DNA from 2 places in the Pseudomonas sp. PS02288 genome. Region 2 is predicted to be linked to the other one. Evidence: predicted binding sites of a transcription regulator. Region 2 holds the regulator's gene; the other holds the start of a gene.

Region 1 (15,102 bases), on a different contig from region 2:
TCGCGGGCGGATGCCTGAATGCTTTCCCGACTAAAAAGCTAGGACTTTATCCGGGTGGCCGCTTTGGCGTAGACTGCGTGCATGTATCGCGAGGAACTGACATGAGCGCTATCACCATTACCGACGCCGCCCACGACTATCTGGCCGACCTGCTGGCCAAACAGAACACCACGGGTATCGGCATTCGCGTTTTCATCACCCAGCCGGGCACGCAATACGCGGAAACTTGCATCGCCTATTGCAAGCCGGGCGAAGAAAAACCCGAAGACACCGCGCTGGCGTTGAAGAGCTTCACCGCCTGGATCGACTCGGTGAGCGAAGCCTTCCTCGAAGACGCCGTGGTGGATTACGCCACCGACCGCATGGGCGGCCAGCTGACCATCAAGGCGCCGAACGCGAAAGTTCCGATGGTCAACGAGGACAGCCCGCTCAACGAGCGCATCAACTACTACCTGCAGACCGAGATCAACCCCGGCCTGGCGAGCCACGGCGGCCAGGTCACCCTGGTGGATATCGTTGACGAAGGCGTTGCCGTGCTGCAGTTCGGTGGCGGTTGCCAGGGCTGCGGGCAGGCCGACGTGACCCTCAAGGAGGGCATCGAGAAGACCCTGCTCGAACGCATCCCGCAGCTCAAGGGCGTGCGTGACGTTACCGATCATAGCGTTCGGGAAAACGCGTACTACTGATCGATCAACAGTGAAGAAAGCGGCCCTGGTGCCGCTTTTTTTATGTCTTCCCGCCGGGCGCCGCCGCACGAGGTGCCGGGCGTTTACGGCTTTTTTTTGGTGCATGGCTCGACTTCCGTCCGCGCTCGGGCGATAAACGTGTGGCGAAGAGCCGCGACGTTTCATCCCATTGTCGTGATTGAATTTTTTGAGCTGCGAGACGGCTGCCTATGTCCCTGATTCCCCTGCTCGTCTGCGACGACTCCAACATGGCGCGCAAGCAGTTGCTGCGCGCCCTGCCAGTGGACTGGGCGGTGTCCGTCACGCAGGCGACCAATGGCCGCGAAGGGCTGGAGGCGATTCGCCGCGGCGAGGGCGAGATCGTCCTGCTCGACCTGACCATGCCGGAAATGGATGGCTACGAAGTGCTCGCCGCGATGCGGGCCGAGGGCCTGTCCAGCCGCGTGATCGTGGTGTCCGGCGACGTTCAGGAGGAGGCGGTACGCCGCGTGATGGCGCTCGGTGCGCTGGCCTTCCTGCGCAAGCCGGCCGATCCGCAGGAGCTGGCCGATACGCTGAAACGCCTCGGCCTGCTGGGCGCGCCGGGGGTGCCTCCAGTCCCGGTGGCGAGCCTTGCCGAAACCACGGTCGGCTTTCGCGATGCCTTCCGCGAGACCGTCAACGTCGCCATGGGCCGTGCGGCGGCGTTGCTGGCGCGGGTGCTCAAGGTGTTCGTGCAGTTGCCGGTGCCCAACGTGAACATCCTCGAAGTCGGCGAACTGCACATGGCGCTGGCCGATGCGCAGCGTGGCGAGCGCCTGACCGCGGTCTGCCAGGGCTACATCGGCGAAGGCATCGCCGGCGAGGCGCTGCTGATCTTCCATGACTCCGAAGTGGCCGACATGGCGCGGCTGATGCGCTGGTCGTCGAGCGAGTACTCGGAGATGGAAATGCTGCTGGACCTCTCCAGCGTGCTGATTGGCGCCTGCCTCAGCGGCATCGCCGAACAGATCGACGTGGTGTTTTCCCAGAGTCATCCGCAGGTTCTCGGTGCCCATGCCGGCCTCGACGACCTCATCCAGGTCAACCAGCGTCGCTGGAAGAAGACCCTGGCGGTGGAGATCAGCTACAGCCTGGAAGGGCACGACATTCACTTCGACCTGCTGCTGCTGTTCACCGAGGATTCGGTGGAGCTGCTGTCGCGCAAACTCGCTCACGTGATGAACTGACCATGGCAGAGATCGATCTGGAAGAATTCCATTGGCTGGCGGCCATCGTGCAGGGTATCGATGTAGGCGTGGTGGTGCTGGACCGAGCCTACCGCGTGGAGGTGTGGAACACCTTCATGGAGAACCGTTCCGGGCTGCAGCCCAGCCAGGCCTATCACCGCTCCTTCTTCGAGCTGTTCCCGGAGGTCAACGAGGAGTGGTTCCGCATGAAGGCGGAGAGCGTGGCCACGCTGGGCACGCCGGGTTTCACGGTGTGGGAGCAGCGGCCGTACCTGGTGCGCTTCAAGAACTACCAGCCGATCACCGGTCGTGAAGACTTCATGTACCAGAACACCACGCTGTTGCCGTTGCGCTCGGTGAACAGCGAGATCGGCCACATCTGCCTGGTGATCTACGACGTCACCGACGTAGCGATCAACCGACGCCAGTTGCAGGCGGTCAACGCCAAGCTGGAAGGGCTGTCGCGCATCGACCGGCTCACCGGGCTGTTCAACCGCGACCACTGGGACGAGTGCCTGCGGCACGAGTTCGCCCGTACCCAGCGCTACGACACCCCGCTGTCACTGGTGATGATGGACATCGATCACTTCAAGGCGATCAACGACAGCTTCGGATACCTGGCGGGCGACCAGGTCATCCAGCGCCTGTCGGAGCTGCTTCGCGAGCACATTCGCGATGTCGACATCGCCGGGCGCTACAGCGGCGAGGAGTTCGTCGTGCTGCTGCCGGATACCGGCAAGGACGGCGGCCTGGTGTTCGCGGAACGCCTGCGTACCGCGGTGGAGAGGTTGCGGGTCGAGCATGACGGCCACGTCATTCCGTTCACCATCAGCCTGGGCGTGGCCCAGCCCACCGCGCTCTGCGTCGATCACCACATGCTCATCGAGTGGGCCGACCAGGCGCTGTACAGCGCGAAGAAGGGCGGGCGCAACCAGGTCTCGGTATACCTGTAGCGCCGCTCAGGCACAGTCGGCCTTGGATTCGGCGGCGCTCTGCAGATTTTCGAGAAACTTCATCAGCGCGACTTCCTCCACGCGCAGCCCTTTGCGCGGCCTCGGCTTCTTCAACTCGGCCAGCGTGCCGTCGCCGAAGGCATCGATCACTGCCGGATGGATGTAGCACTTGCGGCAGATGGCCGGGGTGTTGCCGAGCTGGCTTGCGACCGCCTTGACGATTTCCACCACCTGCTTTCGGGTGTCGACCTCGCCAACGAGCCGGGCGCTTTCGCAGAGGCGCTCCAGGGCGAGCGCGCTGCCGGCCCAGGTGCGGTAGTCCTTGGCGGTGAAATCTTCGCCGGCATGGGTCTGCAGGTAGGCGTTGATGTCGGAGGAGGTCACCACGTGGCGTTCGCCATCCTCGTCCAGGTACTGGAAGAGGTGCTGGCCGGGCAGCTCCAGGCAGCGTTTGACGATCCTCGCCAGGCGCGGGTGGCTGAGCTTGACGTTGTGCTCAATGCCGCTCTTGCCGCGGAAATGGAAACGAATGGCAGTGCCTTTGACGTCGACGTGGCGGTTGCGCAGCGTGGTCAGGCCGAACGACTTGTTCTCCTTGGCGTAACGGCTGTTGCCGACGCGGATCAGCGTCGAGTCCAGCAGCGAAACGACCGTGGCCATCACCTTGTCGCGGCCCATGCCCGGTTGCGCCAGGTGCTTTTCCAGGGTCGCGCGCAGCTTTGGCAGGGCGCGCCCGAATGCGAGCATGCGCTCGTACTTGTCTGCATCGCGAACCTCGCGCCAGCGCGGATGGTAGCGGTACTGCTTGCGTCCGCGCGCGTCGCGGCCGGTCGCCTGCAGGTGCCCGCTGGGGTTGGGACAGATCCAGACATCGGTATAGGCCGGTGGAATCGCCAGCTTGTTGATCCGGCTGATCTCGCTCTCGTCACGAATACGCTCACCGTCGACATCGATGTAGACGAACTTGCCGCGCAGCTTGCGCCGGCTGATGCCGGGCTGCGTATCGTCGACATAGCTGAGGTCGGGCGGCAGCGTCGAGCAGAGCGGGGTGCCGGTGTCCCCGGACTCGTCCGGCGGCACCGGCAGTCGTCCTTCGGCCAGCGGCGGGATTGCCCCGGATTCCAGTCGCATACGTACTCCTTGAAGCGAACGCGCTGCGAGGCAGCGAAGTGTCTGGCTGGCGCTGGCGACTCAGGCGCCGTGGCCGCGGTACAGCTCGCCTTCCTTCTCGGCGCTGTTGCGCAGCAGCAGTTCGATGGCCATGGCCATCTCGTCGATGGCTTCGCGGTAGAGCGCGGGATTGTCCTGGGTTTCCGCCTGGTCGGCGTGTTTGCGGGCGGTGTTGAGGTGCTGAATGATTTCGGAATGGTCGCCGAGCATCGTCTGGTTCCTCCGGTGAGTATCTGCGTTGCCTAGAAACAGTGACCCGGTCGGAAAGGCGGCGGTTCAGCCCACCGGTCAGCGCGCCCGCGGGCGGTCGCTTGCCATGGACCAGCGTGTGCGTTCGCAGCGCGGGCAGGGACCGCCCTGTCCGTAGTCCAGAGACTGGACGAAGCCGCAGCGGCAGCAGGCATGGAGGCCGTTCTGATGGGCGGTCTCGACGACCACCCGCTCGCTGGGCGGAAGCACGGATAGCCCGTGGCGCGTTTCATCGCTGTCGAAGAAGTACAGACTCACGTCGCCGTTCACCTCGAGGATGCCCAGGCGCACCTGGCCCAGGTGCTCGACGCCTTGCTGGCGCAGCTCCATTAAGAATTCGTCGTCGGAGATGTTGGTGGCCTCCAGCGTCGGCAGGTCGTACTGGCCATCGCGGATGATCACCATCGGCTTGCCCTCCATCCAGGCGCCGAAGCGCGGGCTGCGCTCCATCGCGTAGGTGGTGGCCCGATATAGCACCAGCAAGGTGATGAAGACCATCACGATCGGCAGCAGGGGAACATCGTCGTAGAAGGACACATCGCCCGCCGCCGAGCCCAGGGTGAGGATCACCACCACCTCGAACAGCGACAGCTGGCGCACGCCGCGGCGCCCCGAGATCTTCAGGAAGGCGAACACCGCGAGGTAGGCGAAGCTGGCGCGCAGCGCGACCTCGCCGAGGAACAGCACAGGGAATTCGTCCAGCAGCATGCGTTTGAGGTCGAACGCTTCCATTGCTTCTACCTGGCTTCAGCAGTGTTTGAGGTCCACTTGGAAGGGCATCGACCAGGGATACAGCGCATGCCCGTCCTTGCTCAGCTCCAGCCGCGCCTGTTCGATCAGCCCTGCGAAACGGATCGGCTCGCTGTACTGCGAGCGCGCCAGGTGGGCGATGGAGTAGAGGGCTAGGCCGGACTCGTCGCTCACCTTCAGGGAGAAGCTGGCGTCCTCGCGGTCGGCGACGGTCGTGCAGTGGAGCGGGAGGAAGGCCTGATCGATGATGCGTCGGGCTTCGTCGAGGGTGAGGTGCGTGGTACTCATGGTGATCCTCCCGCCGGTGGCTGAGGGATAGACCGGAGCAGCGCTCCCGGAGTTCGTCGTGGGGCCCGCGGCACGCTTTCGGTGCGCAGATACAAAAAGGCCCGGCGATTGCCGGGCCTTTCGGTTTACTCGGGCATGCTCCACGGGGAAAGCCTGAAGCCTTCCTGGCTCAGCTCCTGCCGCGCCTGCTGGAGAATTTCCGCCAGCTGCTGCGGATCGCAGTAGGTGGTGCGGGAAATCTTCGAGCGACCGAGGACCCGGGTGCAGGTCCTGTCGACGACGCTCAGGCTCAATTCACCACTGCCTTCTAGCGGAGCCCAGGCTACGCATTCGAACGGTTGGAAAGCGCGGCCGGCGATCAAAAGTGCTTCGTTGACACGGAGCGGGGCGTTCATGGGGGCGGTCTCTTAAAAGTGCCTAAATGGAGGGGCCTGGTACGGTCACTTGCAGCAGGCTCGGTCATGTCATTGATGTCGGTGTTAAGCCGGAAGTCACGGGATGTCGACAATCGAAAAATAAATGTCGCGTGTAGGGATTTCTTGCGGGGTTCCTATTCGGTTCGGCGGGTGAATGGGTTGTTTGGATGAATCACTTCAAGGTCGGTTTCCAGCGCCTGGATCAGTCGGTCGATCTCCTCGTGGGTGAGCTTGGTGTTGCAGCGGATTCCAGTGACGGTCAGCAAGGGGGCAGCGGTCAGTGGGTCCAGCACCCGGACCAGAAGGCTGTCCGGCGTCTCGAAGGAAACCTCCAGACCCAGCGGTCTGAAGTGGCGCCGCATCAGTTCCAGCGCCTGGGTCAGGGTGAGCCTGTTCAACCATGGGGTCCTACTTGCAACGCAGAGATGCGAACCCGGCATGGGTTCGAATGGACAAGGCGAAACTAGCACCACGCCAGCGACGGCTCCTTGACCCGCGGCAGCTGAATTCCGCCGTGGCGTGAATCCGATGAACGTACGAAGAGCCGCACGACCCTGCGCTGTCCACCGTGGGTACCCACGTGATGGAGAAGAAGATGCACACGATCAGATTCCCGCTACTCGTCCTGGCCACCATCATTCCCCTCGTCAGTCACGCGGGCGCCGGTTTGAGCCTGGAAGACCAGCGTCGCCAGAGCGGCGAGCAGATGGAAAACAACCGCCAGCAGGTAGGCGACAACATCAACCAGATCCGAACCCGGGCCGATCAGGCGGCGCCGGGCGGGGCCAACTCCGCCAGCGGCATGTCGACTAACGGCAATTCGGTGAACAGCGGCAACGGCACCCCCGCGACCACCGGCCAGCAGCGCTCCACCACCGAGCCCGGCACGCCCACCACCGGCCAGCAGCGTTCGACCTTTGCGCCTGGTACGCCCACCACGGGCCAGGAGCGTTCCACGGTCGCGCCGGGTACGCCAACCACTACGAGCCCGGGCAACACCGACGGCACGCTCAACCAGAATGGCGCGAACCCGAGCAATTCCAGCGGCGCGGGCACCAGCGGTACCGGCAGCAATAACGGTGGAGCACCCATCGGCGGAAGCGGCGGTAACTCCGGCTCCGGCTCAGGCTTCGGTTCGGGTTCAGGCGCCGGCGGTTCCGGGGGCTCGGGTGGAGCCGGAGCAGGCGGCGCTGGCGGCGGTAGCTGAAACGCTCACTGGCGTGGATAGACGATCACGGCCGCGCGCAGCTTGCGCCGGCCGAACCGACTCATCTTGTCGAACTCGGCGTGGCTGACCGGCACGTGCTGGCAGTCCATCTGCCGGCGATGGATGCTGTGGTCCACATCCGGGTCGTGCAGGTACACGAAGTCCTCGTCGCTGTCGGTGACGATCACCCAGTGCGGCGCCTTGGAGCGCGTCAGCCGATAGCTGCTGATCAGCACCAGCGGTTGCCCGCCAGCGGCGAGTGCGGCCGGAATGTCCAGCGGCCCACGTTTTAGCGACTGCACGTCGCTTTTCTCCAGCTCGGCACAGAAGTCTTCATGCACCACGCGCATCACCGCGCGTTTCTCCTCGCTGCGCACGCCGTCGAGGAACAGCGGCCCGCTGACGCTCACCATCAGGCTGACGTGAAACCCGCGGCGCCAGGCGGCCAGCGCGAGGCCATGGGGGCCACAGCCGCCATGCCCCGCGGTCATGTAGATGGTGGTCGCCTCGCGCCACAGGCGCAGTTCCTCGCGACGGGTCATGCGGAAGTCGCGATCCAGAGCTGCCATGGCCATCAGTAGAGATGCCGGGCCACAGGTGAAGTCGGTGGTCTGCCGATAGTAGGGCGAGCGCTTGTGCCGACCCTGGCTGAGTTGGCGAATGCGTTTCTCATAACGCAGCGCTTCGGTATGGTCCTCGTAGTAGTCGCTGAGGCGGGCGAAGGGCAGGTAGCCGTTGCGTTCGTAGAGGGCGATGGCGGCGCCGTTGTCCGGGCGGACCTCCAGGCGCAGGAAGGCGCAGTCGTTTTCCAGCGCGGCCTGTTCCGCGGCCTCCAGAAGCCGCTGGCCGAGGCCGCGGCCGCGCGCCTGCGGATCGCTGGCGATGGAGTACAGGCGCGCCAGCGAGGTGCCCTGGTGGAACAGCACCAGCGCGTAGCCGAGGAGGCGCCCGTCTTCCTCGGCGAGCGTCAGACGGGCGTTGGCGCGCGTGATCATCCAGTGGAAATTCCGCCGCGAGAGGCGGTCGTGGTCGAAGCAGCGGTTTTCCAGTGCCACCAGGGCGGCGATGTCTTCGGCCGTGGCGAGGCGTAGGGCGGCTTTCATCGATAAGGAGTTTCCAGAACGGGCGAACGCGATGTTTGTCTCGCATGTCCTAGCACAGACAGGCGGGGGCGCCTTTTGCTCCCGGCATATGAGCGGGAGCGATCGTGAGCAGACTCGTCATTGTGGTCGAGCGCAAGGAGGACTGGACCTCCTACTATCCAAGCGAAGATGTCATCAGTGTCCAGGAGTACCTGGAACAACCCAACGACGATGCCAGCGGCAAACGGGTTCAGGTGATCAACCTGTGCCGCAACTACAAGTACCTCGGCCACGGCTACTACTGCTCGCTGCTGGCCGAGGCGCGCGGGCACCGGGTGATCCCCAGCGTGCGCACCATCAGCGAGCTGGCGCGCAAGGCGCTTTACAGCCTGGCGCTGGAATACCTCGACAAGTCCCTCGACAGGGCGCTGGCTGACCACCCGTTCGGCAGCACCGACGGCTTCACCCTCACGCTGTATTTCGGCCGTACCGAGATCGAACCGCTGCAGGACCTGGCGCGCCAGCTGTTCGAGGCGTTTCCCTGTCCGCTGTTGCTGGTGGAATTCCGCCGCAACGACAGTTGGCACATCACCGGGATCAAGCCCGGTAGCCTGCACAAACTGCGCGACGACCAGGAGGACCACTTCGCCAACGTCCTCGACGCCTTCAACCGCAAGATCTGGCGACGCCCACGTTCACGCCGGCTGGTGCGCTTCGACCTGGCCATCCTGCAGGACCCGGACGAAGCCTTCCCGCCGTCCAATCGCAAGGCGCTGAAGAACTTCATCCGCGTCGGCAAGCGCCTCGGCATCGAGGTGGACCTGATCGAGAAGAAGGACTTCTCCCGCCTGGCCGAGTACGACGCGCTGTTCATCCGCGAAACCACCAACGTCAGCGACCACACCTACCGCTTCGCCAAACGCGCCGAAAGCGAGGGGCTGGTGGTGCTCGACGATCCCGCGTCCATCCTGCGCTGCACCAACAAGGTGTACCTCACGGACCTGCTGCGCGCCCACAAGCTGGGCATGCCGGCCACGGAAATACTCTACAAGGACCGCCCGCACGAACTGGACAACCTGGGCGAGCGGCTGGGATTCCCGCTGGTGCTGAAGATCCCCGACGGCAGTTTTTCCCGTGGGGTGATCAAGGTCGAGGATCAGCAGGCGTTGCTCAAGGTGACGGCTGAGCTGTTCGAGCGCTCGGTGCTGCTGCTGGCACAGGAGTTCTTCTACACCGAGTACGACTGGCGCATCGGCATGCTCAATCACAAGCCGATCTTCGCCTGCAAATACTTCATGTCCAAGGGCCACTGGCAGATCTACGACCACCGCCCGGACGCCCAGGAGGTCAGTGGCGACTTCCAGACGCTGCCGGTGGAAGAGGTGCCGCGCGAGGTGCTGGAGCTGGCCACCACCACCGCCAACCTGATCGGCGACGGGCTCTACGGGGTGGACCTGAAGCAGGCGGGCGACAAGGTGGTGGTTATCGAGGTCAACGACAACCCGAACATCGACGCCGGCATCGAGGACGTGCACCTGCAGGACGAGCTCTATGCCGCGGTGTTGCTGGAATTCGTGCGCCGTCTGGAGCTCAAGCGCAAGGGCCAACCCTGGTCGGAAAACCAGGAGGGTGTGATCTAGCGCGTCGCCGTGAACGCGATGGCGCGCTCACGGCAGCGGACCGGCGTCGGCGCCGGTCAGACGCGGAACTGGCCGAGCAGCCGTCCCAGTTGGTCGGCGAGCTGACCGAGGTTCTTGCTCGCGCTGCTGGTCTCTTCGGCGGACAGTGCGCTGGTGTGCGCCAGGCTCGCGGCTTCGGTGACGTTGCGGTTGATGTCCTCCACCACATGCGATTGCTGCAGCGTGGCACTGGCGATGGAGGCGTTGGCGCCGGCGAGGTTGCGCATCGACTGGGCGATCAGTTGCAGGCTCTCGCTGGCCTGGCTGGCCTGGTCGACGGTCAGTTGCGAGGCCTCGCTGCTTTCGTGGATGACCTTCACCGCGGCGCCGGAGTTGGTTTGCAGGCGCTCGATCATGCCCTGAATTTCCGCCGTCGATTGCTGCGTGCGCTGGGCCAGCAGGCGCACCTCGTCGGCCACCACGGCGAAACCGCGGCCCTGCTCGCCGGCACGGGCCGCCTCGATGGCGGCGTTAAGCGCGAGGAGGTTGGTCTGCTCGGCGATGGCCCGGATCACCTCCAGCACCTTGCCGATCTGCGAGCTTTCCTGCGCCAGCGCCTGGATCACTTGCACGGCCTGGCCGATGGTGCCGGACAGCTGGTCGATCTGGCGCAGGCTGTTGTCGATGTTCTGCTGGCCCTGGTTGGCCTGGTCCTCGGCGTTGCGCACTTCGTTGGCCGCTTCCTCGGCGCTTTTCGCCACGTCCTGCACGCCATAGGTGACTTCGTTGATCGCGGTGGCGACCAGTTCCATCTGCTGCGACTGCTGCTGGCTGGTCTGGTAGCCCTGGTTGGCGACGCCGTCCAGCGAGCGCGCGGCTTCGTCCAGCGAGCGCGAGGCGGCGAGCGATTCGCCGATGACCTGGCGCAGCTTGAGGGTAAAGGCGTTGAAGTGCCTGGACATCTGCGCCAGCTCGTCGTTGCCCTGGGTGTCGAGGCTGCGCGTGAGGTCCGCCTCGCCGCTGGCGATGTTGGCCATGGCGCCGACCGCGGCGTTCAGCGGCACGACGATGCTGCGTGCGATCAGCATCACCAGCAGGGTCATCACCACGGCGATGCCCAGGCCGATCAGCGATGCGTGCAGCGCCTGGCCGTAGAACTGCGCCTGCATGTCGTCGATGTAGATGCCGGTGCCGAGCACCCAGCCCCAGGGCTCGAACAGCTGGATATAGGACACCTTGGGTAGCGGGTCGGCGCTACCGGCCTTCGGCCAGCGGTAGTCCACCATGCCGCCGCCCTGTTTGCGCGCGAGGGCGACCATTTCGTTGAACAGCTCCTTGCCGTCCGGGTCCTTGATCGTCGAGAGGTCCTGGCCTTCGAGCTTCTGGTTGACCGGATGCATGATCATCTTCGGCCCGAGGTCGTTGATCCAGAAGTACTCGGTCTTGTCGTAGCGCAGGCTGCGGATCATTGCGGCGGCCTGCGTCTGGGCTTGCTCGCGGGTCAGGGTGCCTGCAACCTCCTGGTCATGGAAGTTCTGCAGGATGGCGCTGGCGCTCTGCACCAGATGACGGGTCTTCTCGACCTTCCCCTCGTAAAGGTCGTTGTGTATCTGTTGCAGCATGAACACGCCGAGCGCCACCAGCATGGCGACAGCAACCGCGAGAATCAGCATCAGCCGGCGGCTGATGGGCAAACTTCGGAGACTGCGCATGGTGAAGCCCTCGATATTGTTGTTATTGCTCTAGCGTGGGAACTGTAGCGGTTCCACGACTGTCCGAAACCCGGTTTGCCAGCCTTTAGCCAGCTTCTGATAGCATTTCGGCAAAACGCGGGCAAACCTGAGCGTGGGGCGTTTATGTCGCACCCCTGCGCACCGAGCCGTATGCGTTTTTAAACCTGGGAACTGGGGGAATGATGGATCTTTGGAGCGCCTTTCAGGCACTGGTTCTGGGTATTGTCGAAGGGCTGACCGAATTCCTGCCGATCTCCAGCACGGGCCACCTGATCGTGGTCGGTGACCTGCTGGAGTTCAACGGCGACCGATCCACCGCGTTCAAGATCATCATCCAGCTGGGCGCGATCCTGGCGGTGATGTGGGAGTTCCGCAGCCGCATCATCGACGTGGTGGTCGGTCTGCCGACGCAACGTCGCGCGCAACGTTTCACGTTGAACCTGCTGATCGCCTTCATTCCGGCGGTGATCCTCGGCCTGCTGTTCGCCGACCTCATCGAACACTGGCTGTTCAACCCGATTACCGTCGCTACCGCGCTGATCATGGGGGGGGTGGTGATGATCTGGGCCGAGCGGCGCGTGCATACGATTCGCGCCGAAACGGTCGACGACATGGACTGGAAGCTGGCCCTGAAGGTCGGTTTTGCCCAGTGCCTGGCGCTCATTCCGGGCACCTCGCGCTCCGGCTCGACGATCATCGGCGGGCTGCTGTTCGGCCTCTCGCGCAAGGCGGCTGCGGAATTCTCGTTCTTCCTGGCGATGCCGACGATGGTCGCGGCGACAGTCTATTCGCTCTTCAAGTACCGCGAGATCCTCCACCTCAGCGATCTTCCGGTGTTCGCCATCGGCTTCATTTCCACCTTCGTCGTGGCGATGATCACCGTGCGCGCGCTGCTCAAGTTCATCGCCAACCACAGCTACGCGGTGTTCGGCTGGTACCGGATCGCCTTCGGCTTGGTGATTCTGGCGACCTGGCAGTTCGGCTGGATCGACTGGAGCACGGCCCAGGGCTGAGGCGATTCGCAGGGACGCGAGCGATGGAACTGCGCGGCACCTTGAAAAGCTGGAACGACGAGAAGGGCTTCGGCTTCATCGTTCCGCAGGCGGGCGGGTCCCAGGTCTTCGTGCATGTCTCGGCGATGCGCGGCGAGCGTCGCCCACGGCCCGGCGACACCGTGCTTTATACGATGTCCAGCGAGCCCGGCGAACGTCCGCGCGCCGGCCATGCACGGTTGCCGGGGCTGTCGCTGGACGATCCGGCGATCCGCCAGAAACCACGCGACACCGCCAGGCCCGCCACCCGCCACAGCGCCTCCCCGGCACGCACGACGGGCAGGCCACTCCATCTGCCGCTGAAACTGATGCTCTTCGCGCTGCTGTGCCTTTTGCCGGCAGGCGGCGTCGCCCTGTTGGCCTGGCGCGGGAGCTTCTGGCCGGCGACCGCCTATCTGCTGCTCAGTGTGCTCGCCTTTCTGCTCTACGGGATCGACAAGCGCCGCGCGCTGTCCGGCGGCCGGCGCACGCCGGAAAACACCCTTCACCTGATCGAGCTGCTGGGCGGCTGGCCGGGCGCGTTGATCGCCCAGCAGGTGTTTCGCCACAAGACGCGAAAGCTTTCCTACCAGCTGCTTTTCTGGCTGATCGTGCTGTTGCACCAGGCGTTCTGGATCGATTGGCTGTTGCTTGGCCGGCGTTTCATTACGTTCTAGCGACGCTCGGCCTGGCGGTACATCCACAGGCTCAGCAGCAGGCCGGCGAGCGCCATCAGCGCGGCACTGAAGAAGATGCTGGCGAAGCCCAGGCCATTGGCGATGGCACCCATCAGCGGGCCGGCGATGCCCAGCGCGATGTCGAAGAACACCGCGTAGGCGCCCAGCGCCGAGCTGCGGCTGGAGGCGGGTATCCGCGAGATCGCCTCGACTCCAAGGGCCGGATACACCAGCGACAGGCCGAAGCCGGTCAGCGCCGCGCCGCATAGCGCCAGCCAGGGCTGATGGGCGAAACCGAGCAGCAGCAAACCCAGGCATTCCACACCGAGACAGGCGATCGCCACGCGATAGCCGCCCAGTCGTTTGATCGCGCCACCGAACAGCAGTCGCGCGCCAATGAACGAGGCGCCGAACGCCGTGAGGCAGTAGGCGGCGCCGGTCCAGCCCAGGCTGGCGTAGTACAGGGTGATGAAGGTGCCGATGGTGCCGAAGCCGATCGAGCCCAGCGCGAGCCCCAGCCCGTTGGGAGCGATCTGCCAGAGCACCCGGCGAAACGGCAGCCGCTCGCCGGGAACGATGGGTGCCGGCGGCCGGTTCCAGGCCAGGCCCAGGGCGACGACGCCCAGCAGGGTGATCGAGGCACCCATGCTCCACAGGCCCAGCTCAGCGACCATCAACACCCCGAGCGGTGCGCCGATCGCCACTGCTCCATAGGCGGCGATGCCGTTCCAGGAAATCACCCGCGCGGTGTTTTCCGCTCCGACACGGCCGATGCCCCAGCTGATCGCGCCGGTGCCCACCAGGCCCTGCGAAATGCCCAGCACCACGCGGCCGGCGAGCAGCAGGCCCAGGCTGGCGGACGGCCAGGCCTGGATCGAGGTGGATATCAGCGTAAGGATGCCGCTCAGGGTGCAGCCGACGAGGCCGAACGTCACCGCCTTCTTCGCGCCCAGGCGGTCGGCCGTGGCGCCGGCCAGCGGTCGGGAGAGCAGGGTGGCGAGGTACTGGCTGCTGATCACCACGCCCGCCAGCACCGAGCCATATGCCAGGTCGTCGTGTACGTAGCCAGGCAGAACGGCCAGTGGAATGCCGATGCTGAGGAAGGCGATGAAGGTGAAGAAGACGATGCTGATGATTTGCAGCGTGATCGGTGGAGAAGGCTGCGCAGGCGGGCTCATGGACACTCGAAGCGGTGGCAGAACAGGTTCGCCATGATCGCCTGTCCCCGGTAATTAAGAAAGCTAGCTAAGCAATTCACTCGTCGTCCAGCAGCAGCCCGATCCGCTTGCGCTTTGGCAGGCGCCCCACCACAAGTTGGTGGGAACGGCGCAGCAGGAGGGATAGTTCGGCATCGCCCAGCGGGAAGGGCGGCGCCATGGCGATCCAGTGGGCCCGGGCCAGATAGGGCGCCGGATGAATGCCGGGACGGTCGCAGAAGCCGAGGAACAGGTCGGCGTCGACCTTGAAGGCGAGGCGTTCGCCGAGGAAATCGACGATGGCGAACATCTTGTTGCCGGCGACCGAGAAGACCCGGTTATGGCCCCACTTGAGGTCCTCCCAGGCGCCCGGCAACTGCAGGCAGAAGGCGGCGACGGCATCCGGTGACATGTTCCGTTCTCCTCTCTTTGGTGCGATTGGGTCGGCTCGACAGCACGCATCTCACGACGGATCATGGCTGACCTTCAACCCCGTGCAGCAGGAAATTCCATGTCCCTCTCCATGTATCAGGCCTCCGTCCCGGTGTTCGTGCGCATGTTCGGCAACCTGTCGGCGATCCTCGACAAGGCTGCGGCCTTTGCCGAAGCCAAGAAGATCGACCCCTCCGTGCTGGTCAATGCGCGTCTGGCGGTCGACATGCTGCCGCTGTCGAAACAGGTCCAGATCGCCAGCGATGCGGCCAAGGGCGCCGGCGCCCGCCTGACCGGCAGCGATGTTCCGAGCTTCGCCGACACCGAAACCACCTTTCCCGAATTGCAGGCGCGCATCGCCAAGACCGTGGACTTTCTCAAGGGCCTGGATGCCGCGCAGTTCGA
Region 2 (15,102 bases):
GTTGCCGGCCTGCGAAGGCAGGATGCCGAGGAACCATTCCGGTTGCCCGAACAGCGGCGTCAACTCCTGATCCACGAGCGGGTAGATCGAGCCCAGGCAAACCAGCGGCACCGCCAGGGTTAGCCCGGCAACGTCGAACAGCAGGCACTCGAAGGGCTCCTCTGCCCAATCGGGACGCTCGTCGAAATTCAGCGGCGCCGGTACACGCTCGGCACGCTGCTCTAGCTGCAGATCGACCACCGGCTCGACCACGATCACCGGTTCGATCACCGGCGTCTCGATCACCGGCGGCGCCTCCACGACCGCTGCCGGCGGGAGCAGCTCGACGGTCGGCAGCACCAACGGCCGAGGCTCGGCGAAGTCCAGACGCGCAATCGGCGCAGGTGCGCGGGCCGGAGCCACTGCGGGCGCCGGCTGGCGCGCATCGCGGACCTGCTCCTCGAGCACGGCCGCCTGGAATTCGTCGATGGCGACGCTGCTTTCCGGCGCCGTCCCAGGCTCCAACTCGAGCGTGGCTTCCTGCAACAGACCATCCAGGTAGGACTGGAGAGCCAGTTGGGAGCGTGTTGACGTGGCAGCCGAACGACTCATGAAAAGAATCCGGAGGAATGGGAATAGTCAGTAAAGCCTATCGGCCGCCCTGCCCGCCTACTTGAGCCGCGACGATGAATAAACCCTGGCATATCAGGCAACCTGCGCCGCCGCCTGATGCTCGAGCAGATGCTTGAGCAAGGCGCGATAGGCGATGACGCCACGACTCTTGGGGTCGAACTGCGACGGCGTGAGCCCCGCGCGACTGGCATCGCGCAGGCGCGTATCGACCGGAATGTAGGCGTGCCACAACTGCTCGGGATAGGCATGGCGCAGCGTGCGCAGCGTCGACATCGACGCCTGCGTCCTGCGATCGAACAGCGTCGGCACGATGGTGTAAGGCAACGCCTGCTTACGCGAACGGTTGATCATCGCCAGCGTATTCACCATCCGTTCCAGGCCTTTTACGGCGAGGAATTCGGTCTGCACCGGAATGATCAGCTGCTGGCTCGCGGCCAGGGCATTGACCATCAACACGCCGAGCAACGGCGGGCTGTCGATGATCGCGTGGTCGAAATCCTGAAAAAGCTGCGCCAATGATTTGGCGATCACGAGGCCCAAACCGCCCTTGCTTGGAGATTGCCGCTCCAGGGTCGCCAGTGCGGTGCTCGAGGGCAGCAGGGAAATGCGCTCGTGGCTGGTCTCCAGCAGCAGTTCGCGCGGCAATCCCTGCGGGACCGTGCCCTGATGCAGGAACAGGTCAAAATTGCTGCGATCCAGCGTGTCCGGATCATGCCCGAAGTAGCTGGTCATCGAGCCGTGCGGATCGAGGTCAACGACGACCACACGCTTGCCGGCGTCGGCCAGCAGGCCCGCCAGGGCGATGGATGAGGTGGTCTTGCCGACCCCTCCTTTCTGATTGGCTACTGCCCAAACTCTCATGGCTGATTTCCTCCCGGCGCGGCTTGCACCGCGCCGAGATTGGCACCGCCCGGTGGCGGCGACGAAGGATTGACGGCTTCACCAATGGAAGCCCGCGCGTCCTGAGTATTAGCAGGTTGCGTGCCAGCCCGCTTGAGCGCCGCATCCGGTTGCGCCTTGCCGCTGCCGGAACCACTGACGCTACGGCGCACATCGAGGTTGCGCGACACCACCAGAACCACCCGACGATTGCGCGCACGGCCATCCGCAGTGGCGTTGTCCGCGACCGGCTGGAACTCGCCGTATCCCACCGCCGCCATCCGCCCGGGCGCCACGCCCTCCATCGCCATCATCCGCACGATGCTGGCGGCGCGCGCCGCCGACAGCTCCCAGTTGGTGGGGAACTGCGCGGTACGAATCGGCAGGTTGTCGGTGAAACCTTCGACATGCACGGGGTTTTCGTAGGGCGCCAGGATCTTCGCCACCTTCTCGATGATGGAGAAGGCGGCGTCGTTGGGGATCGCATCGCCGCTCGGAAACAGCAGGCTCGAATTGAGGGTGATCTCGACCCACAACTCGTTGCCCCGCACGGTCAGCTGCTCGGTCTTCATCAGGTCGCCAAAGGCGTCGCGAACATCGTTGGCGATGGTTTCCAGGGGATCGGCAGGCCCGCGCACTGACGATGAGTCGCTGCCTTCGATATCGTCGATCAGCGAGCGATCGGGTTCGGTGGTGCGCGGGCGTTCGTCGCCGATCGGAATCGCCTTGATGGAGCGGTCCGGCTGATTGAACGCGCCGACCATGCTGTCCGAGAGCACCTTGTACTTGCCCTCGTTGATCGAGGAGATCGAGTACATCACCACGAAAAAAGCGAACAGCAGCGTGATGAAGTCGGCATAGGAAACCAGCCAACGCTCATGATTCGCGTGTTCTTCGGGGCGACGGCGGCGTGCCATGGGTCAATCCATGAAGCCTTGCAGCTTCAGTTCGATGGAGCGCGGGTTTTCGCCTTCGGCGATGGAAAGGATGCCCTCAAGGATCAGCTCGCGGTAGCGCGACTGGCGCATCGCAACCGAGCGCAGCTTGTTGCTTATCGGCAGGAGCAGCAGGTTGGCGAAGCTCACCCCATAGATGGTGGCGACGAACGCCACGGCGATCCCGCTGCCGAGCTGCGCGGGGTCCGCCAGGTTGCCCATGACGTGGATCAGGCCCATCACCGCGCCGATGATGCCGATGGTGGGCGCATAGCCGCCGGCGCTCTCGAAGACTTTCGCCGCCTGGATGTCGCGGTCTTCCTGGGTCAGCATGTCGACCTCGAGAATGCCGCGGATCGCCTCCGGCTCGGCGCCGTCGACCAGTAGCTGCAAGCCCTTGCGCGCATAGGGATCGGGCTCGGCATCGGCGATCGGTTCGAGCCCCAGCAGCCCCTCCTTGCGCGCCGTCATGCTCCAGCCGACCACACGATCGACGCCGCCGAACAGGTCGATGCTGGGCGGGAAAATGATCCAGCGCGACACCACCAGCGCCCGTTTGAGCACACTCATCGGGGTCTGCAGGAAGGAAGCGCCCAGCGTGCCGCCCACGACGATCAGCGCGGCCGGGCCGTTGAGCAGCGCACCGATGTGCCCGCCCTCGATGTAGTTGCCACCGACGATGGCCACCAGCGCCAGGACGATCCCGATGAGACTCAGTGCATCCATCAGATGACGGCCTCGGCCAGATGCCTGCCGATGTCGTCGAGGCCATAGACGGCGTCGGCCAGGTTGGCTTTGACGATCGCCATCGGCATGCCGTAGATCACGCAGCTGGCTTCGTCCTGCGCCCACACCTGACTGCCGGCCTGCTTGAGCATTCGCGCGCCTTCGCGACCGTCGGCGCCCATGCCGGTCAGGACCACGGCCAGCACCTTGTCGTTGTACGAGCGCGCGGCCGAACCGAAGGTGATGTCGACGCACGGCTTGTAGTTGAGGCGCTCGTCGCCCGGCAGGATTTTCACCGCGCCACGGCCGTCGACCATCATCTGCTTGCCGCCCGGTGCCAGCAGCGCCAGGCCGGGGCGCAGCAGGTCGCCATCCGCCGCTTCCTTGACGGATATCCGGCAGAGCTTGTCGAGACGCTCGGCGAAGGCCTTGGTGAAGGCCGCCGGCATGTGCTGAATGAGCACGATCGGCGCGGGGAAGTTGGCGGGAAGCTGGGTCAGGACCCGCTGCAGCGCGACCGGCCCGCCGGTGGAGGTACCGATGGCCACCAGCTTGTAGGAGCGCCGCTTGGGCGTCGGGCTGCTCGCGCTCGGCGCGGCGGGCGCAGAGTGCGCTGGCGCAGCGGACGGACGAGCAGGCGCCGGTGCGGGATGAGGATGCGCGGACGTCGTGGAGCCGGGTGCGTGGGAATGCACCGGCGCCTGGGCGAAACTGCCCAGCCGACGGTTGCTGCGCGAGATGGTGTGGATCTTCTCGCAGAGCATCTGGCGGATCTTCTCGGGGTTGCGCGAGATGTCCTCGAAGTTCTTCGGCAGGTAATCCACGGCACCGGCGTCAAGCGCATCCAGCGTAACCCGTGCGCCTTCGTGGGTCAGCGAGGAGAACATCAGAACGGGCGTCGGGCAGCGCTGCATGATCGTCCGCACCGCCGTGATGCCATCCATCATCGGCATCTCGTAATCCATAGTGATCACGTCCGGCTTCAGCGCCAGCGCCTGGTCGATCGCCTCACGGCCGTTCGTCGCAGTGCCGACCACCTGAATGTTCGGGTCCGCCGAGAGGATTTCCGTCACCCTCCTGCGGAAGAAACCGGAATCGTCCACCACCAGGACTTTTACAGCCATAACAACTCCTCATGGAACGGGCCGTGACCCGCCCCGAAATCAGATGCGCCGCGCGTAACGCTTGAGCATGCTCGGCACGTCGAGGATCAAGGCGATACGTCCGTCACCCGTGATGGTCGCACCGGCCATGCCGGGCGTTCCCTGAAGCATCTTGCCCAGTGGCTTGATCACCACTTCTTCCTGGCCGACCAGCTGATCGACGACGAAGCCGATCCGCTGAGTACCCACCGACAGGATTACCACGTGCCCCTCGACCTGCTCGTCCTGGGCGGCGCGCGGCACCAGCCAGCGCTTGAGGTAGAAAAGCGGCAGCGCCTTGTCGCGGACGATCACCACTTCCTGACCGTCGACCACGTTGGTGCGCGACAGGTCGAGATGGAAGATTTCGTTGACGTTGACCAGCGGGAAGGCGAAGGCCTGGTTCGCCAGCATGACCATCAGCGTCGGCATGATCGCCAGCGTCAACGGCACCTTGATGACGATCTTCGAACCCTGGCCCTTGGTGGAGAAGACGTTGACCGTGCCGTTGAGCTGGGAAATCTTGGTCTTCACCACGTCCATGCCGACACCGCGGCCGGAGACGTCGGAAATCTCGGTCTTGGTCGAGAAACCGGGGGCGAAGATCAGGTTGTAGCACTCGAGCTCGGTGAGCCGCTCGGAAACGTCCTTGTCCAGCAGGCCTTTCTCGACGGCCTTGGCGCGCAGGACGTTGGCGTCCATGCCTTTGCCGTCGTCGGTGATCATCAGCAGGATGTGGTCGCCTTCCTGTTCAGCCGACAACACCACTCGGCCGGTGCGCGGCTTGCCGGCAGCCTCGCGCTCTTCCGGGGTCTCGATGCCGTGGTCGACGGCGTTGCGCACCAGGTGGACCAGCGGATCGGCCAGCGCCTCGACCAGGTTCTTGTCGAGGTCGGTCTCTTCACCGACCAGTTCCAGGTTGATCTCTTTCTTCAGGTTGCGGGCGAGATCGCGAACCAGCCGGGGGAAGCGTCCGAAGACCTTCTTGATCGGCTGCATGCGCGTCTTCATCACCGAGGTCTGCAGGTCGGCGGTGACTACATCCAGGTTGGAGACGGCCTTGGACATGGCTTCGTCGCCGCTGTTGAGACCCAGGCGCACCAGGCGGTTACGCACCAGCACAAGTTCGCCGACCATGTTCATGATTTCGTCGAGCCGCGCGGTGTCCACGCGCACGGTGGTTTCCGCCTCGCTGACCGGGCCGGCCTTGTCCGGGTGCGCCGTGGCCGGAGCGGGAGCTGCCGCCGCGGCGGGCTTGGGCGCGGGCTTCTCGGCGGGCTTTTCAACCGGTTTGGCGGCAGGGGCCGCCGCGGGCGGCGGCGCGGGCTTCGCCGGCGCAGCCGCTACGGGGGCGGCCTCCACGGGCGGAACGAACTTGCCCTTGCCGTGCAACTGGTCGAGAAGCGCTTCGAATTCGTCGTCGCTGATGTTGTCGCTCGCGCCGGCGGGCGCGGCCTCTGGCGCAGGCGCAGCGGGTGCGGCATCGACGGGAGGCACGAACTTGCCCTTGCCGTGCAACTGATCCAGCAGGGCTTCGAATTCATCGTCGCTGATGTCGTCGCCCGATGGGGCGGCAGCGGATGCTACGGGCGCGCTCGGTGCGGCGGGCGCAACGGCGGAAACCGGCTTGTCGCCGTGTAGCTGGTCGAGCAGGGCTTCGAACTCGTCGTCGGTAATTTCATCGCTGGCGCTGGCGACCGGAGCCTGGGCGGGTTCGCCGATCGCGCTGAGCAGCTGCTCGAACTCGCTGTCGGTGATGTCGCCCGAAGGCTCTGCAGCCGACGCCTCGGCCTGAACCACGGGCTCGACTTCGGCGGCGGGCTCTTCAGGAGGCGCTTCGGCCGGCGCTGCGGCAGAAGCCGGGGCGGCCAGACGAGAAAGCGCGGCGAGGAGTTCGCGCGGCGCCGGCGTCGGCGCGGTTCGCTCGCGCACTTCGGCGAACATCGCGTTCACCGCATCGAGCGCCTGCAGCACCACATCCATCAGCTCGGCATCCACGCGGCGTTCGCCCTTGCGCAGGATGTCGAAGACGTTCTCGGCGATATGGCAGCACTCCACCAGCTCGTTCAGCTGCAGGAAACCCGCGCCGCCCTTGACGGTGTGAAAACCGCGAAAGATCGCATTCAGCAGGTTCATGTCGTCAGGGCGGCTTTCCAGCTCCACCAACTGCTCCGACAGCTGCTCGAGAATCTCGCCGGCCTCTACCAGGAAGTCCTGGAGAATCTCTTCATCGGCGTCGAAGCTCATTTCCACCTTCCCATAGGATCTGTTGACGTTTCGTCGCGAACCGCGTTGAGCCGCAGGGACGGGGCGCGTTTTTCGCAGGCCGGCGTCACTCGTCGTTCATCTGGAGCAACCAACTTCTCTCCTCCTTCCTTGCCCTGCGAAAACGCCTAGGTCGTGGCCGTAACCAAAACGTCGACGGGTCCTAGAATCCAAGACTGGATAGCAGATCGTCGACATCGTCCTGACCGGATACGACGTCATCACGCTTATCGGCATGAATCTGCGGACCTTCACCCCGGGAGGACTCTTTTTGTTGTTTTTCTTGCTCGGCACGCAGCCCTTCGTGGTCGTGCTTGATGCCGGCGAAACGATCGACCTGGCTGGCCATGAGCATCAGCTTGAGCAGATTGCTCTCGACTTCGGTGACCAGGGTGGTGACACGCTTGATCACCTGACCGGTGAGGTCCTGGTAATCCTGCGCCAGAAGAATGTCGTTCAGGTGGCCGGAGAGCTTGGCGCCGTCCCGCTCGCTGCGCGCGAGGAACAGCTCGACACGCTTGGCCAGCTCGCGAAAGGCGTCAGCCCCGATTTCGCGGCGCATGAAGCGCTGCCATTCGACGCTCAGGCTCTGGGCCTCGTCGGCCATGCCGTTGACCACCGGCGCGCACTCTTCCACCAGATCCATCGTGCGGTTGGCCGCACGCTCGGTCATCGTCACCACGTAGGAGAGACGCTCGGTGGCATCGGAGATCTGCGACACTTCCTGCGCGTGCGGAACACGGGGATCGAGCTGGAAGTTGACGATGGCATTGTGTAGCTCGCGGGTGAGCTTGCCGACTTCCTGGTACAGACCGCGATCGCGGACCTGATTCAGTTGATGGATGATTTGCACCACATCAGCGAAGTTGCCTTTTTCGAGGCTTTCGGTCAGCTGACGGGCATGGGACTTCAGGGTCGACTCGAAGTCATCGCCCATAGAGATGTTGTCGTGATCCATAGCGCCCTCGAGGCGAACATCAGCCGTTGACCCGCTCGAAGATCTTTTCGATCTTCTCTTTCAGTACCTGGGCCGTGAAGGGTTTGACCACATACCCGTTCACGCCGGCCTGGGCCGCCTCGATGATCTGATCGCGCTTGGCTTCAGCAGTCACCATGAGCACGGGAAGGTGCTTGAGTCGATCATCGGCGCGCACCGCACGCAGCAGATCGATCCCGGACATGTTGGGCATGTTCCAGTCGGTGACCAGGAAGTCGAAGCTGCCGCTGTGCAGCATCGGTAATGCCGTGGTGCCGTCGTCGGCCTCCGCGGTATTGGTGAACCCCAGGTCACGCAGGAGGTTCTTGATGATCCGTCTCATCGTGGAGAAGTCGTCCACGATGAGGATTTTCATGTTCTTGTCCAAGTCGACCTCCGTACAATCCCAAACGCCGCCTCGCAGCGCGCGCCTCGCAAGCGTGAAACCGGCTGCCTCAGTGCGCGCGCCATTCAACCAGACGTGCCCGCAAACGCGCGGCACACTGGCTGTGCAACTGGCTGACGCGCGACTCGCTGACCCCCAGCACCTCGCCGATTTCCTTCAGATTCAGTTCTTCGTCGTAGTACAGCGAAAGAACCAGCCGCTCGCGTTCCGGAAGATTGGCGATGGCGTCGGCCAAGGCCCCCTGGAAGCGGTCATCCTCCAGATCGCGAGCGGGTTCGTAATGGGTGAAGCTACCGTCCTCGTGCAGGCCCGAACCGTGCTCGCCTTCCTGCAGGAGGTCGTCGAAGCTGAACAGTCGGCTGCCCTGAGTGTCGCTCAGGATGCCGTAGTACTCTTCAAGACTCAATTTAAGTTCGGCCGCAACCTCTTGATCTTTAGCGTCTCTGCCCGTTCTCGCCTCGACGGCGCGGATGGCGTCGCTGACCATGCGGCTGTTGCGATGCACGGAACGCGGAGCCCAGTCGCCCTTGCGCACCTCGTCGAGCATCGCCCCACGGATACGGATTCCGGCGTAAGTCTCGAAACTGGCGCCCTTGCCCGAGTCGTACTTCTTGGCAGCCTCGAGCAGGCCGATCATTCCGGCCTGCATCAGGTCCTCCACCTGCACGCTGGCCGGAAGCCGGGCCAACAGGTGGTAGGCGATCCGCTTGACCAACGGTGCATAACGCTCGATGAGCTGAGTTTGCGAGTCCTTCGCCTGCGATTTGCTGTACATACGAAGTCCACTGGCGGCTGTCATACGGGTGAGTCTGCGGTAGTCGGTTTAACCAGACGCTCGACGAAAAACTCGAGGTGACCGCGCGGGTTGGCCGGCAATGGCCAGGTGTCGACTTTCTGCGCGATCGCCTTGAACGCCAGCGCACACTTGGAGCGCGGAAAAGCTTCATAGACAGCGCGCTGCTTCTGTACGGCTTTGCGCACCGACTCGTCGTAAGGCACGGCACCCACGTACTGCAGGGCGACGTCGAGGAAGCGGTCGGTGACCTTGGTGAGCTTAGCAAACAGATTGCGACCTTCCTGGGGGCTGTGCGCCATATTCGCCAGCACCCGGAAACGGTTCATGCCGTAGTCGCGGTTGAGCAGCTTGATCAGCGCGTAGGCGTCGGTGATCGAGGTCGGCTCGTCGCAGACCACCACCAGCACTTCCTGGGCGGCACGGACGAAGCTGACCACGCCGTCGCCGATGCCGGCCGCGGTGTCGATGACCAGCACGTCGATGTTGTCGCTGATGTCGCTGAACGCCTGGATCAGGCCGGCGTGCTGCATCGGCGTCAGCTGCACCATGCTCTGGGTGCCGGAAGCGGCGGGCACGATGCGCACGCCGCCAGGGCCTTGCAGCAGGACGTCGCGCAGGTCGCACTGGCCGTCGATGACATCGGCCAGGGTGCGCTTGGGCGAAAGACCGAGGAGCACGTCGACGTTGGCCAGACCCAGGTCGGCGTCGAGCAGCATCACCCGCCGGCCGAGGTCGGCCAGGGCCAGCGACAGGTTGACGGACACGTTGGTCTTGCCAACGCCGCCCTTCCCACCGGTCACCGCGATCACTTGAACTGGATGCAAACTAGCCATTTCTCTTACACCTTGTCTGCGACTGAGCAGGCAACTGTCTCTCGACGGTCAATTAGCCGACGCGACGCGCCGAGTTGTTGTAGAGGCCGGCGAACATGTCGGCCATTGCATCTTCACTGGGTTCTTCCGGGGCTTGCAGGGCGACGGCGCGGCTCACCAGCTGATGGCTGCGCGGAACGTGCAGATCATCCGGGATTCGCGGGCCATCGGCCAGATAGGCTACCGGCAGACGCTGGCTGATTGCCAGCCCGAGCACTTCGCCGAGGCTGGCCGCCTCGTCCAGCTTGGTCAGCACACAACCGACCAGGCCGCAACGCTTGTAGCTATGATACGCGGCCTTGAGCACCTGGCTCTGGCTGGTGGCCGCCATGACGAGGTAGTTCTTCGACTTCAGGCCGCGGCTGGCGAGTGCTTCGAGCTGCATGCGCAGGGCCGGATCGTTGTTCGGCAGGCCGGCGGTGTCGATCAGGATCACGCGCTTCTTCGCCAGCGGGGCGATGGCCTGGGTCAGCGAGCTGCCCGGATCGACCTGGGTCACCGAGACGTTGAGGATGCGGCCGAGGGTCTTGAGCTGCTCCTGGGCACCGATGCGGTAGCTGTCCATGCTCACCAGCGCCACATGCTGGGCGCCGTACTTGAGCACGTAGCGCGCCGCCATCTTCGCCAGGGTGGTGGTCTTGCCCATGCCGGCCGGGCCGACCAGGGCGATCACGCCGCCCTCTTCCAGCGGTTCCTGGGCCGGAGTCTTGATCGCGTGGGCCAGGTAGGCGAGAACCATGCGCCAGGCCTGACGCGGCTCCTGCACCTGGCCGACCTTGTCCAGCAGCGCGCGGGCGATTTCCGCCGGCAGGCCGAGGCGTTGCAGGCGACGCCAGAGGTTGGCCTGCTGCGGACGCTGACTCTGCATCTGGGTCCAAGCGAACGAGCCGAGCTGCACTTCGATCAGTTCACGCAGGCCATTGAGTTCGTGGCGCATGGCATCCAGCGCGCGCGAATCGCCGGCCGGAGCGGCGGTGACGGCGGCCGGCTGTACCGGGGCCTGCGGACGCGCGGTGACCTTCGAGGTCGGCAGCTCCGGGGCAACCAGCGGCTCGTTGGCGAACAGCTGGCGGTCCTTGACCACTTCGCCAGCGGCGCGCACGGCCAGTTCGGCGTGGGCCGACGCGATCTTCGCCTGGGTCTTGCGCAGCTCGGCCTCAAGCTCGGCGTTCGGCTGGCGAACCGGCTCGGACGGCATCTGGTAGTCGAGCGCGGCAGTCAGCTCCACGCCGCCGGCAACCCGGCGGTTGGCGATGATCGCGGCATCGGCCCCGAGCTCATCACGAACCAGCTTCATGGCTTGACGCATGTCGGCGGCGAAGAAGCGTTTCACTTGCATGGCCTGTTAACCTCAATTTTGTCCCACGGTGGCGACGATGGTGACCTGCTTGTTGTCCGGGATTTCCTGGTAGGCCAGTACGTGCATGTTCGGCACGGCCAGTCGAGCAAACCGCGAGAGCATCGCCCGGATCGGACCGGCCACCAGCAGGATCGCCGGCTTGCCCATCATCTCCTGACGCTGCGCCGCTTCCACCAGGGAACGCTGCAGCTTCTCGGCCATGCCAGGTTCGAGGAGGATGCCATCCTCGGAGCCCTGACCGGCCTTGTGAAGACTATTCAGCAATATCTGTTCCAACCTTGGGTCGAGCGTGATAACAGGCATCTCCGGCTCTAGTCCCACAACGGTTTGCACGATTGAGCGGGCCAGCGCGACGCGGACCGCTGCAACCATGGCGGCGGGATCTTGACTCTTCGCAGCGACGTTAGCGATGGCTTCGGCGATGGTGCGGATGTCGCGTACCGGAACCTGTTCGTTAAGCAGCGCCTGCAGCACCTTGAGCAGCGTGGACAGCGAGATCATCCCCGGCACCAGCTCTTCGGCCAGCTTCGGCGAGCTCTTCGCCAGCAGTTGCAGCAGTTGCTGGACTTCTTCGTGACCGAGCAGCTCGTGGGCATGCTTGTTCAGCACCTGATTGAGGTGCGTGGCGACCACGGTGCTGGCGTCGACCACGGTGTAGCCAAGCGATTGCGCCTGGTCGCGCTGGCTGGGGTCGATCCAGACCGCCTCCAGGCCGAACGCCGGATCTTTGGCGGCGATGCCGTTGAGGCTGCCGAATACCTGGCCAGGGTTGATCGCCAGTTCGCGATCGGGATAGATCTCCGCCTCGGCGACGCTGACGCCCATCAGGGTCAGGCGGTAGGCGTTGGGCAGCAGGTCGAGGTTGTCGCGGATGTGCACGGACGGCATGAGGAAGCCCATCTCCTGGGAGAGCTTCTTGCGTACCCCCTTGATCCGCGCCAGCAGCTGGCCACCCTGGTTGCGGTCGACCAGCGGAATCAGCCGATAACCCACTTCCAGACCGACCATGTCCACCGGGGTGACGTCGTCCCAGCCGAGCTCCTTGGTTTCCTGCGCGCGCTGGGCGGGGATCAGCTCCTGCTGGCGGGCGGTTTCCTGGACCTCGGCTTCTTTGGCCTTGTTGGCCTTGTTCCAGATCATGTAGGCGCCGCCGGCGGCGATCAGGCCCAGGCCTATGAACGGAACGTGCGGCATGCCGGGAACCAGACCCATGGCGACCATGATCAGCGCCGATACGGCCAGCGCCTTGGGCGAGGTGAACATCTGCCGGTTGACCTGCTGACCCATGTCCTCGGAGCTGGACACGCGGGTCACCATGATCGCGGCGGCGGTCGACAGCAGCAGCGACGGAATCTGCGCGACCAGACCGTCACCGATGGTTAGCAGCGCGTAGATGCGACCGGCGTCGCCGAACGACAGATCGTGCTGGAGGATGCCGATGCCCATGCCGCCGATCAGGTTGATGAACAGGATCAGCAGACCGGCGATGGCGTCACCACGCACGAACTTACTGGCACCGTCCATCGAACCGTAGAAGTCGGCCTCCTGGCTCACTTCCTGGCGACGCAGCTTGGCTTGCGCCTGATCGATGATGCCGGCGTTGAGATCGGCGTCGATGGCCATCTGTTTGCCCGGCATGGCGTCGAGGGTGAAGCGCGCGCTCACTTCGGAAATACGCCCGGCACCCTTGGTGACCACGACGAAGTTGATGATCATCAGGATCGCGAACACGACCACGCCGACCACGTAGTTGCCGCCGACCACCACGTCGCCGAAGGCCTGGATCACCTTGCCGGCGGCGGCATGGCCGTCCTGCCCGTGGAGCAGCACCACGCGGCTGGAGGCCACGTTCAGCGCCAGGCGCAGCAGCGTGGAGACCAGCAGGATGGTTGGGAATACCGCGAAATCCAGCGGTCGCAACGCGTACACGCTGACCAGCAGAACGACGATCGACAGGGCGATGTTGAAGGTGAAGAACACATCCAGCAGGAAGGCAGGCACCGGCAGAATCATCATGCCGAGCATCACCAGTACCAGCAGCGGCACCCCTAGGTTGCCACGGCCGGCGCCGATCGCATTCATTCGCATGTTGTTGAACAGCTGAGTGCGTTCCACCCGATTCTCCTAGCCCGATCCAAACAATCTTTTGACGCCAGTGGGCGTGCGCCAATGCCAGTGCAAGAGCCCGGCCAACTTGGAGAACACAATGAGGATCAACGGTTTGCGGCTGGTGCGAGCCGCTGGTGGGCGCTACGGAGAACCGCGCTGACGGCGGGGAGTCAGAACACTGTCGGCGGGCAACGACGCGCGCCGCAGGTTGCGAGGAGCCACTTCATGAAGAACTGGATGATCGCCGCACTCGTCGGCGGCTGCGTATTCAACGCCCAGGCGGAAAGCCTTTCGATTCCGATGAACATCGTTAGCGGCAACGGCATCGGAGAAAAGGTCGGCACGGTAAGCGTCGAGGAAACCCCGTATGGCCTGGTGTTCACGCCGCAACTGGCGGGGCTGGCGCAAGGCATTCACGGCTTTCACATTCACGCCAAGGCGAGTTGCGACGCCGCCCTGAAGGATGGCAAGCCTTCCGCGGCAGAAGCCGCCGGCGGCCATTGGGACCCGAAGGAAACCGGCAAGCACGGCACGCCCTGGGGCGATGGCCACCTCGGCGACCTCCCTGCCCTGCTGGTGACCGCCGACGGCAAGGCGATGCAGCCGGTGCTCGCCCCCCGCCTGAAGAGCCTCGCGGAGATCAAGGGTCACGCATTGATGATTCACCAGGCCGGAGACAACCACTCCGACCATCCGCAGCCACTGGGCGGTGGCGGCGCGAGAATGGCCTGCGGGGTAATCCAGTAACGCAATGAAACGTGGGAGCGGACTTCGTCACTCGTCGCGACGCAGGTCCGGCGGGATCGGCAGATCGGGCAACGGCGTCGGCCGCTTGCCCTTGCCGGAGCGGAACTGCTTGAGCTGGTAGACGTAAGCCAGCACCTGCGCGACCGCCAGGTACAGGCCTGCCGGGATTTCCTGATCGACCTCGGTGGAGTAGTACACCGAGCGCGCCAGCGCCGGTGACTCCATCAGCAGCACCTTGTGCTCCTGGGCGATCTCGCGAATCTTCAGCGCTAGGAAGTCGCCGCCCTTGGCCAGTACGACCGGCGCCGTACCCTTGGTCGGGTCGTATTTCAGGGCGACCGCGAAGTGGGTCGGGTTGGTGATCACCACGTCGGCCTCCGGCACCGCCTGCAACATCCGCCGCTCGGCCATCTGCCGCTGCATCTGGCGAATCTTGCCCTTGACCTCGGGCTTGCCCTCGCTGTCCTTGTACTCGTCCTTGACCTCCTGCTTGGTCATCATCAGCTTCTGCTTGTTGTCCCAGAGCTGAAACGGCACATCCACCGCCGCGATCAGGATCAACCCGGAAGCCATCCACAAGGCGCTGTTGCCAAGCACCTTGACCGCATGGCCAAGCGCCGCTTCCAGCGGCTGGCCGGACAGCGCCAGAAGATCGTCACGGTCGTTGGAAAGCACCACGATGCCGACCGTGAGGGTGATGCTGAACTTGGCCAGTGCCTTTACGAGCTCGATCACCGACTTCTTGGAAAACATCCGCGCCAGGCCGGGACCGGGATTCATCCGGCCGAACTTGGGCACCATGGTCTTGGTGGAAAACATCCAGCCGCCGAGCGCGATGTTGCCGACGATCGACGCCGCCAGCAGCACCGCCAGGATCGGCGCCAGCGCCTTGATCGCCATACTGCCCGCCTTGAGCAGCAGCAGCGCCATGCTGCCGGTGTCCATCAGCGTGTCGCGGTTGATGCTCAAGCAACCGCGCATGAGGTCGACCAGTGCGCTGGCCAGGTCGCCGCCGTAGATCATCACCGCGATCACCCCGGACATCACCACCACCAGCGTGCTCAGCTCCCGGGAGCGGGCGATCTGCCCCTCCTCCCGCGATTCGCGCAGGCGTTTCTCGGTGGGTTCCTCGCTTTTGTCGGCGCCGCTCTCGCTTTCAGCCATCGCTCACCTCGCCTGCGCCAGATCGCGCAGCATCGCCAGCGCCACGCTGGAGAGATTCTGGTACTGATTGAGGGTATCGGCCATGCCGATCCAGACCACTACCAGGCCGAAGG

The links. The regulator FliA, encoded in region 2, starts transcription of late flagellar genes. The targets are predictions, from matches to a motif close to CTAAAGTTTNNNNNNNNNNNGCCGNTAA.
Region 1: QMX85_RS16115 (methyl-accepting chemotaxis protein) is a predicted target of FliA. The motif match lies at 11,445-11,472, and genes of this name have one in related genera.

What each region holds. Positions count from the first base shown of each region.
Region 1 covers NZ_JASCPA010000042.1:1,470-16,571, reverse strand. Annotated here, with positions in the region: gene QMX85_RS16180 (acyltransferase) at 1-18, shown strand, start outside; gene nfuA (Fe-S biogenesis protein NfuA) at 102-686, shown strand; gene QMX85_RS16170 (response regulator) at 896-1,894, shown strand; gene QMX85_RS16165 (diguanylate cyclase) at 1,897-2,847, shown strand; gene QMX85_RS16160 (DNA topoisomerase IB) at 2,854-3,978, opposite strand; gene QMX85_RS16155 (hypothetical protein) at 4,039-4,227, opposite strand; gene QMX85_RS16150 (DUF421 domain-containing protein) at 4,306-4,998, opposite strand; gene QMX85_RS16145 (DUF1652 domain-containing protein) at 5,014-5,304, opposite strand; gene QMX85_RS16140 (hypothetical protein) at 5,430-5,699, opposite strand; gene QMX85_RS16135 (DUF1652 domain-containing protein) at 5,855-6,118, opposite strand; gene QMX85_RS16130 (hypothetical protein) at 6,304-6,927, shown strand; gene QMX85_RS16125 (GNAT family N-acetyltransferase/peptidase C39 family protein) at 6,933-8,030, opposite strand; gene QMX85_RS16120 (RimK family protein) at 8,135-9,649, shown strand; gene QMX85_RS16115 (methyl-accepting chemotaxis protein) at 9,706-11,340, opposite strand; gene QMX85_RS16110 (undecaprenyl-diphosphate phosphatase) at 11,544-12,374, shown strand; gene QMX85_RS16105 (DUF1294 domain-containing protein) at 12,398-13,069, shown strand; gene QMX85_RS16100 (MFS transporter) at 13,066-14,247, opposite strand; gene QMX85_RS16095 (MmcQ/YjbR family DNA-binding protein) at 14,324-14,677, opposite strand; gene QMX85_RS16090 (DUF1993 family protein) at 14,777-15,102, shown strand, end outside.
Region 2 covers NZ_JASCPA010000001.1:150,716-165,817, reverse strand. Annotated here, with positions in the region: gene QMX85_RS00755 (CheW domain-containing protein) at 1-591, opposite strand, end outside; gene QMX85_RS00750 (ParA family protein) at 685-1,473, opposite strand; gene motD (flagellar motor protein MotD) at 1,470-2,408, opposite strand; gene QMX85_RS00740 (flagellar motor protein) at 2,412-3,152, opposite strand; gene QMX85_RS00735 (chemotaxis response regulator protein-glutamate methylesterase) at 3,152-4,276, opposite strand; gene QMX85_RS00730 (chemotaxis protein CheA) at 4,316-6,541, opposite strand; gene QMX85_RS00725 (protein phosphatase CheZ) at 6,723-7,517, opposite strand; gene QMX85_RS00720 (chemotaxis response regulator CheY) at 7,537-7,911, opposite strand; gene fliA (RNA polymerase sigma factor FliA) at 7,991-8,740, opposite strand; gene fleN (flagellar synthesis regulator FleN) at 8,737-9,570, opposite strand; gene flhF (flagellar biosynthesis protein FlhF) at 9,623-10,948, opposite strand; gene flhA (flagellar biosynthesis protein FlhA) at 10,961-13,084, opposite strand; gene sodC (superoxide dismutase [Cu-Zn] SodC) at 13,304-13,825, shown strand; gene flhB (flagellar biosynthesis protein FlhB) at 13,853-14,989, opposite strand; gene fliR (flagellar biosynthetic protein FliR) at 14,993-15,102, opposite strand, start outside.